2 regions of the Rossellomorea yichunensis genome follow, and region 1 is predicted to be linked to the other one. Evidence: riboswitches for the same ligand, from Rfam matches in the RefSeq annotation. Region 1 holds a riboswitch; the other holds the start of a gene.
What was found. Region 1 has a riboswitch for S-adenosylmethionine ahead of RSX31_RS08865 (methionine ABC transporter ATP-binding protein). Riboswitches for the same ligand answer to the same signal wherever they lie in the genome.
Positions count from the first base shown of each region.

Region 1 (8,156 bases):
ATGATCGGAATCTTACGAGAAATCCCGTTTCGAAGAATAATGTCTAAATCCTTCTTGGCAGCCCTTCTACTTACAATTGAGACTCCAGCGCCCAGTTTATGAGGACCGGCATCTGTAGATCCTGCATCCACTACGATCCCGTGGACCTCCTCTTTCAATCCATTTAGAAACGACTCCTCTGGAAACCCATACCCCAGCATCCCGCAAGGAGACAGTATTCGAATATTTTTATTCATTGTAAAACCTCTTTTATTTGTATTTTCCATACCGATTTATGTAACCGGTTACACATTGATTCAAAAAAATATATGTAACCGGTTACACATTTATAATTAAAGAATAATAGAATTTTTTTCAGAAGTCAATACACTTTTTAACTAATTTGAATTTTAAGAATTATTTAACTTCCCCCTCCCGATTTTATCGATAGCTTACTATAAACTTTTACTTGGTCTTTTAAAAGTAGACTTATAAGGAGGTAACCTCTACATGGAAATAAAGCCAAAAGTAGACGTTATAAACCTAGCCTATCAAAGTACTAAAGGAAGGTTGTTGGCTGGAACTGCCGCATATCTTTCACACAAAAAAAGACAGCCCTGATTTGACTGTCTTTTCATCCTTATTCACTTGTACCAAACTCTTTCCATATTCCCTCTAAAAGCTGCTTATCTGTCAGCAGTTCATACCCCGTCAGCGCAAGTGCCTTTGCCCCGATCACAAGGGCACGGTCACCCTCGGTGGATTTGGCCGCTTCCCTGAATTCGTTCGTGTGGACGACGAGGGATTCGGGGCCTATTTTGATGTAGGGGTGGATGGTCGGGACCACCCGGCTTACGTTTCCGGCATCGGAGGAGCCGAGTCCCTTTCGTTCCGTATCGTCGAAGTATTCCCCTAGTGACTCGATGGAACGCTGGAATACTTTATCGAAACGGCGGTTGAGCTGAAAGTGATCGACTTCATTTTGGATTTTGATGACATTCAGTTTCGTCCCCGTGGCAAGTGCCGATCCCTCAGCGATCGCTTTCACTTTCTTCGTGACTTCATTGCATGCTTCCCTGGTTGCAGCACGTATATAGAAGCGGGCTTTTGCATAGTCAGGGACGATGTTGGGCGCGTCCCCGCCGTGGGTGATGATGCCGTGGATCCGTACATCATCGGTCACGTGCTGACGAAGGGCGTTAATGCCGTTGAACAGCTGGATCACTCCGTCGAGGGCATTGATGCCGTCTTCAGGGGAAGCTGCCGCATGGGCAGACCTTCCCTTAAATTCGAAATCAAGGGGGTCCACTGCAAGGGTTTTCCCTGTCTGCGTTGTCCTGTTGAACGGATGAACCATCATGCATGCATCCACTCCTTCGAACAAGCCTGCCTTTACAAAACTGCCCTTCGCACTTCCGTTCGGACCGCCTTCCTCGGCAGGAGTACCGAACACCACTACTTCCCCTCCTGTTTCATCAAGTACGGACGACAGGGCGATGGCCGCCCCGCAGCTTGCCGTCCCGATGATATTGTGACCGCAGGCGTGACCGAGTCCAGGCAGTGCGTCATATTCCGCCAGGTAGCCGATGACCGGCCCTTCTTTCCCTGAATGTTTGCGTGCCACAAAGGAAGTCTCATGACCCGCCACTCCCCTTTCAATGGAGAACCCATTGGCTGCAAGGAGGGTGGTCAAGGTCTCTGAAGCAAAGAACTCTTCGTTCCCGATTTCAGGTTTGTCGTGGATCTGATGGCTGGCCGACACGAGTTTCACAGCCAGTTGGTCCACTGCCGAGACGATGTTGTTTTTACGATCGGCAATCGCTGCTGGTTGACTCATCTCTTTTCCCTCCTAATGCAATTCACTGACCGGCACGAATGTCGGGATCAGGGAATCTTTGTATGTTTTCTTGATATGTTCCGCTACGTCATCTTCCTGATAGAGCTCCACAATCTTTTTATAGGTTTTATTGTCTTTCTCTTTTTCCTGCGCCGCGATGATATTGATGAATGGCTTGGATTCCGCACCTTCGATATAGATGCTGTCGTCAACCGGTACGAACCCAGCTTCAACAGCCACACCATTATTGATGATCGATGCTGCAACATCCGGCAGTACCCTCGGTGTCTGGGCAGCGACGACCGGTGTGAATTCAAGGTTTTTCGGGTTTTCTTTTATGGCTTCGAGACCCTGTGACTGATCAAATCCTTCTTTCAGTTCGATCAAGCCTGCTTCCTCCAGTAGGAGAAGGGCACGGCCAAGGTTCGTCGCCTCTTGAGGAACGGCTACTTTACTGCCTTTCGGTAAGTCTTCTACCGATTTATATGTTTCCGAATAGATTCCCATCGGCGCGATGATCGTCGAGCCGATCGGTACAAGGTCCAGATTATGTTCTTCAACGAAAGAATCAAAATACGAAATCGTCTGGAAGGCGTTCAGGTCGATATCCCCATCGGCCAGCGCCTGGTTCGGTCTCACGTAATCGGCAAACTCCACAATCTCGATTTCAATCCCTTCCTTCGCAGCTTTCTCCTTCATATACTCCCAAATCGGCACCCCAGATCCATTCACTCCGACTTTAACGACTTCTTTTTCACCTGAACCGGATGCGCTGTCTCCCGAGCAGCCGCTCAATATAAGGGTGATTAATAGAATGGCGATACTCGCCAGGCTGATTGATTTTTTCATATTCCTCTCTCCTAACGTCTCCTGATGATTTTTGATAAGGTATTCCCTGCTGTCTGCAGTCCCTGCACCATCACGATTAAAATGATGACGGTGACGATCATGACGGATGTTTCAAATCTCTGATATCCGTAAGCGATGGCCAGATCCCCGAGGCCACCGCCTCCGACTGCCCCGGCCATGGCCGATGCACCGACAAGGCCGATGGTCGCGATCGTGATATTCAGGACCAATGTACTCAATGCTTCCGGAATGAGTATCCCGAAGATGATCTGCCACGGCCCGGCCCCCATGGACTCCGCCGCTTCAATGACACCCGGTTCCACTTCAAGGAGCGAGCTCTCTATCAGTCTTGCAATATACGGTGCCGCAAATACGACAAGCGGCACGACGGCTGCCGCCGTTCCGATCGATGTGCCCACTACCAATCTTGTAAAGGGGATGATGGCCACCATCAAGATGATGAACGGGACCGAACGGAACACGTTAATGATGCTGCTCAATACGGAAAAGACGACTTTATTTTCAAGTAAGTGCCCCTTCCGCGTGACCACGACTATGATGCCGAGGGGAAGCCCAATCAACGTTGCAAACAGGAGGGAGAATGACACCATCGCCACGGTATCCCATGTCGCTTCTATAATTTTCGGCCAAAATAATTCCCAGTTAACTTGCACGCTTCTCCACCTCGCTTACGAATAATCGGTTCTTCCAATAATCCAGGATCTCTTCCGTTTCTTTCTTGCTGCCAATGATCTGTACGATGAGATTCCCGAACGGCTTACCCTGGAGTTCCGTGATCTGGCCGAATAACACATTGATGTGGGCATCGAATTTCTTTGCCGTTTCGGAAAGGATCGGCGTGCCCGTCGAATCCCCTTTGAAAATGAGGCGGCAGATGCGCCCTTCTTTGCTGTCATTCAATTTGTCGAGAACCGATGCCGGCAGCTGATCATTCATGACACTCTTCACAAAATTTTTCGTCGTCCGGGTCTGCGGGTTGGAGAAGATATCGAAGACGCTTCCTTCTTCAACGATTTCTCCATTTTCCATGACAGCGACCTTATCACAGATTTCCCGGATGACCCCCATTTCGTGGGTGATCATCACAATCGTAATGCCATACTCCGCGTTGACTCTCTTTAATAAGTTCAGAATCGAATCCGTCGTCTGGGGATCAAGTGCGGATGTTGCTTCATCGCAGAGCAGAATCGAAGGCGATGTCGCCAGGGCTCTTGCTATCCCCACCCTTTGCTTCTGCCCTCCTGACAGTTGATCAGGATAATGCTTCGCTTTATCTTCAAGTCCGACAAACACGAGCAGCTCCTTTACTCTCTCGCTGATCTTTTCTTTTGGCCATTTTGCAAGTTTCAGAGGATAGGCGATATTCCCTGCCACCGTCCGGGATTGAAACAGATTGAAATGCTGAAAAATCATCCCGATGCGGTGCCGCTCTTTCCTCAGATCGATTGCCGACTGATCTTTCAGGCTGCGCCCCTCTATGAAAATATCACCCGATGATGGTTTCTCTAAAAAATTGAGACAGCGGACAAGCGTGCTTTTTCCCGCTCCGCTGAATCCGATCACTCCATAAATCTCTCCCCTCTTCACTTCGAAGGAAACATTCTTCAAAGCGGTGAATGGTCCATCCTTCGCCTCGAATACTTTCGTAACATTCTGAACTCTGATCATACAGGACTTGCTCCTTTCGCTATGTATTCTTCTTGAAGCCTGTGTTTGAAGGACATGGCTGAAAATAAAAAGTGCCCCCCTTCATAAGAAGAGAGGCACAAATATGTATATGTCCACTCTTCTCATCTTTCAAGTCATATGACTTGATGGAATTGGCACGGTATTCATAAGAACCCGTTGCCGAGGTATCGCAGGGCCAGTCCCTCCACCTCTCTGGATAAGAAGATATTGCTTTATTAAGTTAAAGTTATGATACGTTTAAGCATTAGGGTCATGGTAAAGGATTTCAATTGGTTTGTCAATCCTGTTTTTGAATTAATTGTATTACGGAGGACTAATCAAATGGGGCATTTTAACCAGTTTTCAACTAGTTGTTGAACTTTTTTACCTTTTTACTGGGAAGTATATTGATGATTGACACAAAAGACCATGTAAACGTTGTCCGGCTCTCCATTAATGTCCCTTTTTATTGAAGATGGATATAACTTTATTCATTCAGTTTTATGAGGGCATAGTATGTATCGTGTAAGAACTCATTATTTTCATCATTAAGTAACTAACTTTCACCGTCTTTTTCGAAGTGGAGTCCACCCATGGTTTGTTTCCAGACCTTTATATTCCACTCATATTCCTCCTTTTCACACGAATAACATAGGCTAAAACAACCATATAATAAATTTCACCCTACTCGTCGCAAGATATTAATGTTGAAAAAATTAAAGGTTTTCCCCTAAATAATCTTCATTTTTCTTATTTTAGTTTCAGGCATAATACCATTCTATTCTATTGATTCTACATAGCCTAAACGTTCATTAGCTGCAGGAAAATGTAAGAAAAAATACTTGTTTTAAAGCACTTAAAAAGTTTTTGACGCTTCTCTCAACCAGTCTTGTAAATTACATTTTCACACAAAATGTTACAAATTCTGATAATATGTAGGTAAAAGGAGGTGTGAAATATACAAGAGTTTACTTTGGGAAGTCGAATTAAATTCGAGAGAAAAAAGCAAGAGATCCCTCAATCCGCTCTGGCCTATGGGGTATGTTCAATATCTTATCTTAGTAAAATTGAAAACGATAAGATAAATCCGAATCCTGAAATCGTTTCTCTTATTTGCGATAAGCTAAATATACAGAACATCCAATCAGATGATCCTAGAAAGCTAATTCCAAGATTTAGAGATGATATCGAGAGGTTATATACTGCAATAAAATATTCTGGAGAAGAAGAAGTCGTATCCTTATTCAACAGGATTGAGAAAGATTATGAATCACTTACTCTCCCTTCATTCTATCTTGTGAAGAAACTATTTTCATTAAGAATCGACTTGCTAAGGGGTCTAGTTGAAAGGTCTGAACAAACCTATTCAGAAATCCTGAATTTAACTGAATATCTCGACCCATTTTCATTTGATTTTTATCATAGGTTCTGTGGATTATATAACTACATGCTCGGAGACCTAAAACTTTCTCTCCATCACTACAAAGAAGCAGAACTATCATTGGAGAGACAGGACATCGAAGAGGTATATTACCAGATGGGCCTGGTATATACTAAACTTGAAAATATATCTTTATCGACCTATTACACAACCATGGCTCTCTCTCGATATGAGAATATATTAAATTACAGATTATGTAAAAATTGCAATCTTCTCCTGGCAGTAAACTATCGCAAAATGGGGGAAAACGATAAAGCTTTAGCTATGTACCAGGCCATCTTAAATGGATTAGACAATAATTCAGATGAAAAATTAAAAGCCAAAGTATTTCACAATATGGGTCTCATACATAACCAAATGGAGAAGTATATAGAAGCGGTAAAATATTATAAGAAATCTATTTCTTATAAAGGGGAGAGCGGGGACCCAAGTAATACCTTGTACCTTTTAGCTAAAACCCATTTACATCTGGAAGAATACAGAGAGGCTCAGGAAATCGCTTTAGAAGGACGTAGATATTCTTCTAATAAAGAAAACACCGAATATCTTATCAAATTTCAAGTTCTTCAATTTTTCATAGAAAAAACTGAGAAGTCCGCCGCTTTTGAGGAATACATGCAATCAACCGCTTTACCACACTTTAAAGCAAAAAAAGATCGGGCAACCGTAGTTGAGTTCACTCAATTATTAGCTGATTATTACGAGAACAACCACAAGTACAAAAGTGCTTACCTATTACTTAAAAACCTATCAAAGGAGAAATGAAAATGAAACTCAAATTAAAGTCTTTATTTATTACTACACTCTTATTACTAGTCGGCACTACTGTTGCAACATCCACATTTGCTGACGATGAACTACCAGATCCTCGAGTGGGCGATATTAATACAATGACGGTCAACACATCTTCTTCAAAGTAATCTATCGTCATAAATGTTCTGTTATGTATTAAGCAACCTCCCCTAAGCCATATTAATGAGGAGGTTGCTTTTGTTCAATTCAGCCTTTATATGGAATCAAATAATTAAACCCCTTTGATTATTAGTGGTAAGAAGTTCGTTCGAGAGCGAAAAAAAGCCTATTTGCAGTTGATTTTTCGATGCCCAATAAACATTGTTTTGAGCTGTAAGCCCTAATACAATTAAAGTGCTTATTCCTGTTCCCCTGAGTTACTATCATTATCTTTTTTTGTTATATACAATTGCAGTAATTACATTAAGTCCTATAGTTCCTATAGCTAGTAGGGATGAAAGACGGACCACACCTTTAGAAGTGTCCATAAGCGCTGACCAATCCTCTATTCTGACTAAGTAATCATTGTATAAAATTTGAAAAATCAGGGCTACTACACAGGCACTAATACTTACTATAGAAAATATAACCCAAGTATTGTTATTTTCTTTATTGCGCTTTGCCAGACTTGCAATAGGCAATATCCATGCAATCAAACCTAACAAAAGACTACCGATATTTAAGAAACCATACATTGTCATGTCTCCTTTCTAAATTTTAATTTTCTTCAATTATTTTCTTAAGTTTGATAAAGCCCGATAAATACTTCGTTGAGTAAAGAGTTAGCATTAATCCTCCAAGCGATACCAGCGATACAATGAAAATGATTCCTAATGGGAAAAATCTATAATGAAACATATTTAATGCTAATACACACGAAACTAAAACGGAAATGACCGATAGCGGTATAAGTTGAACTAACTTACGTTTGATAATCTTTCTGCACATAGCGATTTTCGTTTCTCGATCACTGAATATTTTCTCTTCGCTACACTGTAGAGCAGGTGTTGAAAAATAAAAGCTACCGTCTTTTTCAGTGATGAAGTCCCATCCAAAATCAGCAAATAATTGTACATATTCACTTTTACGCTGTTCTTTAGGATTAAAGTCAATCTGATAGGTAACAGCTTCTTTATTGCATTCTTCAAAAAAGTATCTCTTACCTTTTATATCAGTCAATCTCCATCCTGCATCGTGTTGGGATGATAAATATTCTTGCTCCTCCTCAAAATCTGAAATATAGAAATTCTTTCTGATTGATTTCTTCTTAAGCATAATAATATCCCCCTATGCTCTAGTGTTTTTGTATAATCTCTCAATACGCATGATTTCTATGTCTAAGATTTCACGTCCTAAATCAGTGATTTTATAAAACTTTCGCTTGCTCTCTGTTTTCACAAAAACAATTAGTCCATCTTTTTCCATTTTGGACAAACTAGTATAAACCGTCCCTGCACCTAAAGCTATTTCACCATCTGTAAGATCTTTCACATATTTCATGATACTATAACCATGCATTTCATTTTGCAAAGCAAACAGAATATAAAAGCTAGTTTCTGTCATTGGCAT
Region 1 covers NZ_JAVYAD010000003.1:201,763-209,918, reverse strand. Annotated here, with positions in the region: gene RSX31_RS08885 (acyclic terpene utilization AtuA family protein) at 1-236, opposite strand, end outside; gene RSX31_RS08880 (M20 family metallopeptidase) at 620-1,816, opposite strand; gene RSX31_RS08875 (MetQ/NlpA family ABC transporter substrate-binding protein) at 1,829-2,665, opposite strand; gene RSX31_RS08870 (methionine ABC transporter permease) at 2,677-3,339, opposite strand; gene RSX31_RS08865 (methionine ABC transporter ATP-binding protein) at 3,329-4,354, opposite strand; SAM riboswitch class I at 4,474-4,578, opposite strand; gene RSX31_RS08860 (helix-turn-helix domain-containing protein) at 5,328-6,560, shown strand; gene RSX31_RS08855 (hypothetical protein) at 6,974-7,282, opposite strand; gene RSX31_RS08850 (DUF2812 domain-containing protein) at 7,305-7,862, opposite strand; gene RSX31_RS08845 (PadR family transcriptional regulator) at 7,875-8,156, opposite strand, start outside.

Region 2 (8,156 bases), 160 kb from region 1:
ATACCACCCTGCAACTTCACCTTCTACAGAATAGCTTCCACCTGACTGTTGTTCATAATATTGCTTCATGGAAACATAGTTTTTACCGTCTGGGCCTGTCCAACCCCCTGTACCAAACAACATATCTTGATAATGCTCACGGGAATAAGCATCATCACCTTCGTAATACATATCAGTTTCATCAGCTGTCATAGAATTATGTGGCTTATCGGGATAATCCACTAATAGAACTAATACTTCATCCGTTCTTTTCTCTCCATTATATGCTTCTTCTTCCACAGAAGCCGGTGCATTCTTCTTTGCTTTTCCAAGCTTATTTCCCTTACCTGAAGTCAAGCTGTTATTCTTCATTTCTTTTTGAAGCTTAGTCTTCACTTCTGCTTCTTCACCTTCTAGTTCGCCTTCTTCCGCTTCTTTTTCAGCAGATTCCGCTTTCGCTTTCAGGAACTTTTGCAATGCTTTTTCCGCTTCAGCGGTTGTCGCATTTTGCTTGATCTTGCCTTCTTCCTTCAGCATTTCAATCAGGCGTTCGTCATTCGCAATGCCTAAATCAAAAGGCCCTCCATGTTTATGATCATGTTTCAATGCCGGCTTCGCTAACACATTTTCAGGCACTGTGGTTGCAGCTGATCCAGGTACAGCAAATGCTCCTACACTTAATGCCGCAACCATGGCCATCGATAATACTTTACGAGATTTCAAACAGTATTCCCCCTCTTTTTATGTACTAAATTTTTACACTAATTAAAATATACTTCATTATTCTGAAAAGTAAATCTTTTCAGAATACATTAGTTATTTAGTATTACGAAATAATGGATTTTTAGATAAATAGTATGATATTCCGATAAGAATCAGATGGGTATTATGTCGTAATACGAAAGAACTCAACGAATATTATTTGTATAAATATGGTATTAAAGGTCGAATTTAGTATTTACTCATACGACTTAAGTTTGATGAAAGAGACAAAAAGAGGGACGGACCTTCGACACTGGTGTCGAAGGTCCGTCCCTCTTTTTTAGGATGTTTTTCTACGATTTCTCCATTTTCGGTAGATTTTTCCGTTGATGTAGAAGAATCTGGTGATCCAGCCGGCTTGTGCGATGAATTGTTTGGAGAAGGATTGTACTTTTTCTTGTTTATTTGCCTTGTCGTCTGACAGGTAAACGCCGATGAGTCCTTTGTTGATCAGCCGGTGAAAATGGGCATGGGGCAGTTCATGGGTGTGCTCGTCTGCTTTTTGCAGGAAATGTAACAGCCGCTCCTTTAAATGCTCATCATCCTCGTAATAGAAGCAGAAGTTCAAATCTCCCCCCTCCTGGTCCTCATCCTGGTCGATGAAGTAATCAAGAAGAATATGTAAGCCCTGAATGTATGGAAAATATCCACGTTTGATTTTTTCTGTGTGAGACGGCTGAAAATCGCTCCGGCATGCGTATGACACTAAACAGAAGATACCGAGTGTGGATCCGGAGCAGGCGGAAAACTCGTACCAATTCATTTCCGGAAGGTTCGAACGGTGAGTTTCAAACCAATTCTGCAGCCTTCCTACCCTTTCTTCTTTTTTTACATGTTTATGTATCTGCAAGTCGCAGTAGTATTCACAAAGTTGTATAAGATCCTTTTTGATGCTGTCATAGTGATGTAATGCTTCAAGAACCGACTGACAGGTAAGCACTAAATCCCTCAGATACCCCCCGTCATCCTGATCGGCCCTTAAAGCATAGTAATTGACAGGCACAGCGCCCACCGTCAGGGCGTCTTTCATGGATTGATGAAGAAGGGCAAAATCGTCGGGATCCAGGGAAACGCTTCGATCACACAGATTATCCAAATAATCGCTTATCGTTTGATAGGCGACGATGAATCGAATCGTTTCTTCTTTCTTGTCCAGTGCCAGCAGGGAAAGGATCGATCCACCTTCACAGTGAAACGTTTTATGTTCGATACTGGCAAGGGCCTGACTTCTTAATTCCTGATTGGGGATCGATTCAGCCCGCCTTTTCCACTCATCTAATTCTTTATGAACAATCGGAAAAACATTTCGGTATACTCTTGTCATTAACGAAAAGGGATCACTTGGTATGGACACCTTTACCACCTCTTTTACAAAATGTATCCTAGCGCTTTCAAACGACTTTCAATGAAAATTTTGGAGTACTCAAAGATATCTTCTCTTTCTGGTTCATTATAGATTTCATGATAGCATTTCGGCCATTCTTTGTAATGCATTTCAGATAAAGACAGTTCGTTGAACCACTTTTTCACTGCTTTTTTATCGACGATTTTGTCGTCACCAGCCTGCAACACGAGCAGAGGGACGTCAGGCATTTTTTCCAAGTTTACAAAAGCCAGTTTTATCGCTTGGGCGAGCTCCCTGTACCAGCGGACAGACACCTTGGTGATATAGAGTGAATCGTTGCTGTCAATTTCACGTACATCTGCATTTCTCGTTGCCATATCGATCGTTAATCCTGATGGGAATTTCACCATGGGAGCGATCTTATTTAAACCGTGGGACAAGAGCTCGATCGGCTTTGACGGGGTCGTGACCAAGCCTAAACAAGGTGAGGACAATATCACCCCTGCCAGGTTCACATGGGATTCCTGAAGCATACGGACCGCAACAAGCCCACCCATACTATGACCAATCAGAAATACAGGCAATTCAAATTGGTACGCCGCCTGTACCCAATCTTTCACTTCAACTATATATTCATCGAACGAATCGATATGTCCTCTTTTACTTCTTGAAGTCATCCCCTGACCTGGTAAATCCCCCATGATGACATGGAAACCTGTTGCACGCCACATTTCAATGAGCCACCCGTACCGACCATGATGCTCCATTGCTCCATGAACGATGACGATGACTGCCTTTGCTTCTTGATCTGTTTCCCATTTCCACATGGCAATTCCTCCTTAATAGTTCTCTATGTGAATGAATTCTGCTACCATTATTATAGTAAATATTCTTGAAAGGGGTAGTATAAAATGCTCTATCCATATTATGATAAAAAACCAATCATCGCTCACTCGGCATACATTGCCGATTATGTCACCATTTCCGGGGATGTGGAGATCGGTGAAGAGTCCAGCATCTGGTTTAACACCGTCATCAGAGGGGACGTCGCTCCAACGAAAATCGGTAATAAAGTAAATATACAGGATAATTCCATTCTTCATCAGAGCCCAAATAACCCTCTTATTCTTGAAGATGAAGTAACCGTAGGCCATGGAGTGATTCTACATAGCTGCAAAATCCGAAAGAAAGCATTGATCGGCATGGGGTCGATCATTCTCGATAATGCTGAAATTGGAGAAGGAGCATTTATCGGGGCAGGAAGCCTTGTTCCACAAGGCAAAGTCATTCCACCCAACACACTGGCATTCGGTCGGCCAGCAAAAGTGGTGAGAGAGTTAAATGAACATGACATTAGCGAAATGAAGCGAATTTCGAAAGAATACGCAGAAAAAGGACAATATTATAAAAGCATCAACCCATTTTAATATCCTATACTTGGGATACCCCAACCTTCCTGAGAATACTCATGGAATATTTTCTTGCAGGCGGGTCCCCGTTTCGGATTCAACTGCCATTTTCAAAATATATCTGCCATAATCTCGATATACCTGCCATTCGGCACAACAAACTTCCCCACCGTCGTACCATATCGTAAAAAAAGACCAACACCCTGATAAGTGTTGGTCTCTTCTATCTCTATCTTTCCTTATTCGCTTAACGCTTCCGCTTTTAATGCTTCCGCTTTATTCGTACGCTCCCAAGGTAGATCAATATCGTTACGGCCAAAGTGTCCGTAAGCAGCTGTCTGCTTGTAAATCGGACGACGAAGGTCCAGCATTTTGATGATTCCTGCAGGACGCAGATCAAAGTTATTGCGAACAACGTCAATTAGAACGTCTTCTGATACTTTACCTGTTCCAAATGTATCAATTGAAATGGATACCGGTTGAGCAACACCGATTGCATACGCTAATTGAACTTCACATTTTTCAGCAAGTCCTGCTGCCACAATGTTCTTCGCTACATAACGTGCTGCATAGGCTGCAGAACGGTCCACTTTCGTTGCATCTTTACCAGAGAATGCACCGCCACCGTGACGAGCGTATCCGCCGTATGTGTCAACGATGATTTTACGTCCTGTTAACCCTGCATCACCTTGTGGTCCGCCGATAACGAAACGACCAGTCGGGTTGATGAAGTATTTTGTTTGCTCATCGATCAATTCTTTCGGTACAACAGGATCGATGACATATTCTTTTAGGTTACGTTGGATTTGCTCAAGCGTCACTTCAGGATGATGCTGAGTTGAGATAACGATCGTGTCAATACGAACCGGCTTATCGTTTTCATCATATTCAACGGTTACTTGAGTTTTTCCGTCCGGACGTAAGTAAGGAAGGATTTCTTCTTTACGAACTTCAGTCAGACGACGGGAAATTTTGTGGGCGAGGGAAATCGGAAGAGGCATAAGCTCTTTCGTTTCATTACAAGCGAATCCAAACATTAACCCCTGGTCACCTGCACCGATTGCATCAATTTCTTCATCCGTCATTTGACCTTCACGAGCTTCAAGTGCCTGATCTACACCTTGAGCGATATCAGCAGATTGCTCATCGATGGATGTTAATACAGCACATGTCTCGGCATCAAAGCCATATTTCGCACGAGTATAGCCAATTTCACGGATCGTTTCACGAACGATTTTGGGAATATCGACATACGTACTCGTTGTAATTTCACCCGCAACAAGAACAAGACCCGTCGTAACAGACGTTTCACATGCTACACGAGCATTCGGATCATTTGTAAGAATTGCATCAAGAATTGAATCAGAGATTTGGTCACAAATTTTATCTGGATGTCCTTCGGTTACGGACTCAGATGTAAACAGACGACGTTTAGTTGACATCAAGGTTCCTCCTTAAGCATAATTGTTAGACTTTGATCTAACAAAACATTAAACAGATACGGTACTCATTCCCTAAGTAGTATGAAGTAAACATGGTTTTTTTATAAAAAAATCATGCATTATGTGCATTTGATCCACTATAAACAGAAAAAACCCTTCCTCATGATTAAAGCATTAGAGGAAAGGTTTCAGATCATAGCCGCGCCTTTTCTCTCTTATCGTTCAAGGTTCTTGGACCTTGCCTCAGTTTAGCACCTTCGCTTAATCGGATCGTTTCAAAAGAATAAGATCCATTAACTATTTAGCAGGTTGCTGGGTTTCATAGGGTCTGCTCCCTCCACCAGCTCAGGATAAGAGTATCCGTTCAAGGAACTATGATAACGTTTCGTACAAATGGTGTCAACTTTTTTTCTAGTGACATGTTTAACCATTCAAGCTTGGTCTTTTCATGATTCAAACCTATCTTGGCCTCTTAAAATAACCTAATTAGGCAATGAGGCTAAACATTATGATTTTTTCTTCATATATATAAGAAGGTACAAGCTATTTTCGGACAAAAAATGTGACAATATGAAGACACATTATAAAATTGAATAAATAGTATAGACTAATGATTCAATTGTGTTATACTATTTTTGTGAAGCAAACGAGATCATTAAATTTATATAAAGGAAGGGTTCTAATGAATTCAGTGAGCATGTCTAATGAATTAACAGAATTACTTAACGGTCAAAACATTCAGGAACAATTATCTGTTTCCCAACTAGTTGAAAAAGTCCTTCAACGAAATGAAGGCGCTTTAACATCATCAGGTGCAGTCAGAGCAGAAACTGGTAAATACACAGGACGCTCTCCTAAGGATAAATTCATTGTAGAAGAACCATCCACGAAGGATAAGATTGAGTGGGGTTCTGTCAATCAACCAATCTCTTCAGAATCATTCGATAAACTATATACAAAAGTATTAGATTACTTAAAAGAAAAAGAAGAAGTATTTTCTTTCAAAGGGTTCGCAGGTGCTGACCCAAAACATAGACTACCGATTCAAGTGATCAACGAATTCGCTTGGCATAATCTTTTCGCTCACCAATTATTCATTCGCCCTACAGAAGAAGAGCTAAAAGGTCATCAATCAGAATTCACCGTCGTTTCTGCCCCGAACTTCAAGGCAGATCCAGCAGAAGATGGAACTCACTCTGAAACATTTATCATTGTATCATTTGAAAGAAGAATTGTCCTAATAGGTGGAACTGAGTATGCAGGTGAAATGAAGAAATCGATCTTCTCTGTCATGAACTACGTACTTCCAGAATCCGATATCCTTTCCATGCATTGTTCTTCAAATGTCGGACGTGAAGGAGATGTGGCATTGTTCTTCGGTTTATCCGGTACAGGCAAAACGACATTGTCCGCAGATCCGAACCGTCGTTTAATCGGCGATGATGAGCACGGATGGTCTCCTAACGGTGTATTCAATATCGAAGGCGGCTGCTACGCTAAGTGTATCGGTCTGACACGTGAAAAGGAGCCACAAATCTTTGATGCGATCCGTTTCGGTTCTGTCCTTGAAAACGTGGTTCTAGATGACAATTCCCGCATCGCTGATTATGAGGATAACACGTTAACAGAAAATACTCGTGCTGCGTACCCTCTTCAAGCGATGGATAACATCGTTGAACCAAGTGTTGCAGGACATCCAAATACCATTGTATTCTTAACCGCTGATGCATTCGGGGTATTACCTCCGATCAGCAAGCTGACGAAAGAACAAGCAATGTATCACTTCTTGAGCGGATATACATCGAAGCTTGCAGGTACTGAGCGCGGGATCACTTCACCGCAAGCCACTTTCTCGACATGCTTTGGTTCACCATTCCTGCCACTCCCGGCAACTCGTTATGCTGAGATGCTTGGGAAGAAAATCGATGAGCACAATGCACAAGTATTCTTAGTGAACACTGGTTGGACCGGTGGAGAATACGGTGTTGGTAACCGCATGAAGTTATCTTACACCCGTGCTATGATTCAAGCAGCTCTTGAAGGGGAACTCACTCACGTTGAAACTGAAACGGACGACATCTTTGGTCTGAACATCCCTGTTCACGTTCCTGGTGTTCCTGACGAAGTGCTTCAACCAAAGAAAACCTGGTCCAATGAAGCAGCCTATGAAGTGAAGGCAAAAGAACTTGCCCACAAATTCAACGAAAACTTCAAGAAATTCTCAAACGTACCATCTGAAATCGAACTTAAAGGCGGCCCGGCCGTAAAATAGTCTATATAACAAAGGTCCGTCCCTCTATTTTGAGGGACGGACCTTTGTTATGGTTATAATCCTTTTTTACGCCCGGTGATTCTGTTAAATAAAAAGACAACAATGGCAATAACAAGTAAAACATGGATGATGGCTCCTCCGATTTTAAAAATCAATCCGAGTAACCAAAGGACTAAAAGAATTCCAATAATGGTCCAAAGCATGAGTTTCCCTCCTAGTAACTGTGTTTGATGCTAAGATTCCCTATTTTAATGAATTTAAAACCACGCATGGTATTTCATAAGAAAAGTGTAGCTATTCATAACTTCTGTTAGTCCAACTGAAATTATTCAATTTACATCATTTGTATCGTCTATTAATCAAATTCCCCTAAAAATAACTCTTTACTAAATATTTCTAATTTTGGTATGATAATGATTATTTACAGGGGGGAACCAAGATGATCAGACAGCTTACAGAACAAGATCATGATATTTGCCAGCAACTCATTCATAAGCAGCCGGCTGAGAATTTGTTTATTATCGGGGACATCGAAGCCTTCGGATATGAACAGGAATTCCAGAAAATCTGGGGCGACTTTGACGCGGAAGGGAATTTGAGGGGAATCCTCCTTAAGTACAGAGAAAACTTCATCCCTTTTTCCATGGGGGAATTTGATGCGGAAGGGTTTGCCGCAATCATTAATGAGACTGAAGACTACAGTATCGTTTCTGGATTAAAAAGGATCGTGACGCAGGTTGAACCCTTTTTATCCAGAGAAATTAAATCAATAAGACATATGCACTATGCGAAATGTGACAACACGGAATCAATGGATCGACAAGACCTGCCTCATGTACAACAGGCTACCCTCACTGATCTACCTAAACTTGTGGACCTATTGAACAGCATCCCTGAATTTAGTGGTGGCGATTTTTCTGTAGAAGAAAGAAAACATAGCATGGAGG
Region 2 covers NZ_JAVYAD010000003.1:43,082-51,237, reverse strand. Annotated here, with positions in the region: gene RSX31_RS08160 (immune inhibitor A domain-containing protein) at 1-702, opposite strand, end outside; gene RSX31_RS08155 (tetraprenyl-beta-curcumene synthase family protein) at 1,022-2,095, opposite strand; gene RSX31_RS08150 (alpha/beta hydrolase) at 2,110-2,913, opposite strand; gene RSX31_RS08145 (gamma carbonic anhydrase) at 2,998-3,513, shown strand; gene metK (methionine adenosyltransferase) at 3,735-4,937, opposite strand; SAM riboswitch class I at 5,150-5,294, opposite strand; gene pckA (phosphoenolpyruvate carboxykinase (ATP)) at 5,620-7,209, shown strand; gene RSX31_RS08130 (lmo0937 family membrane protein) at 7,263-7,412, opposite strand; gene RSX31_RS08125 (GNAT family N-acetyltransferase) at 7,649-8,156, shown strand, end outside.
Region 2: linked by a shared signal. The riboswitch ahead of metK (methionine adenosyltransferase) and the one ahead of RSX31_RS08865 (methionine ABC transporter ATP-binding protein) in region 1 are both predicted to bind S-adenosylmethionine.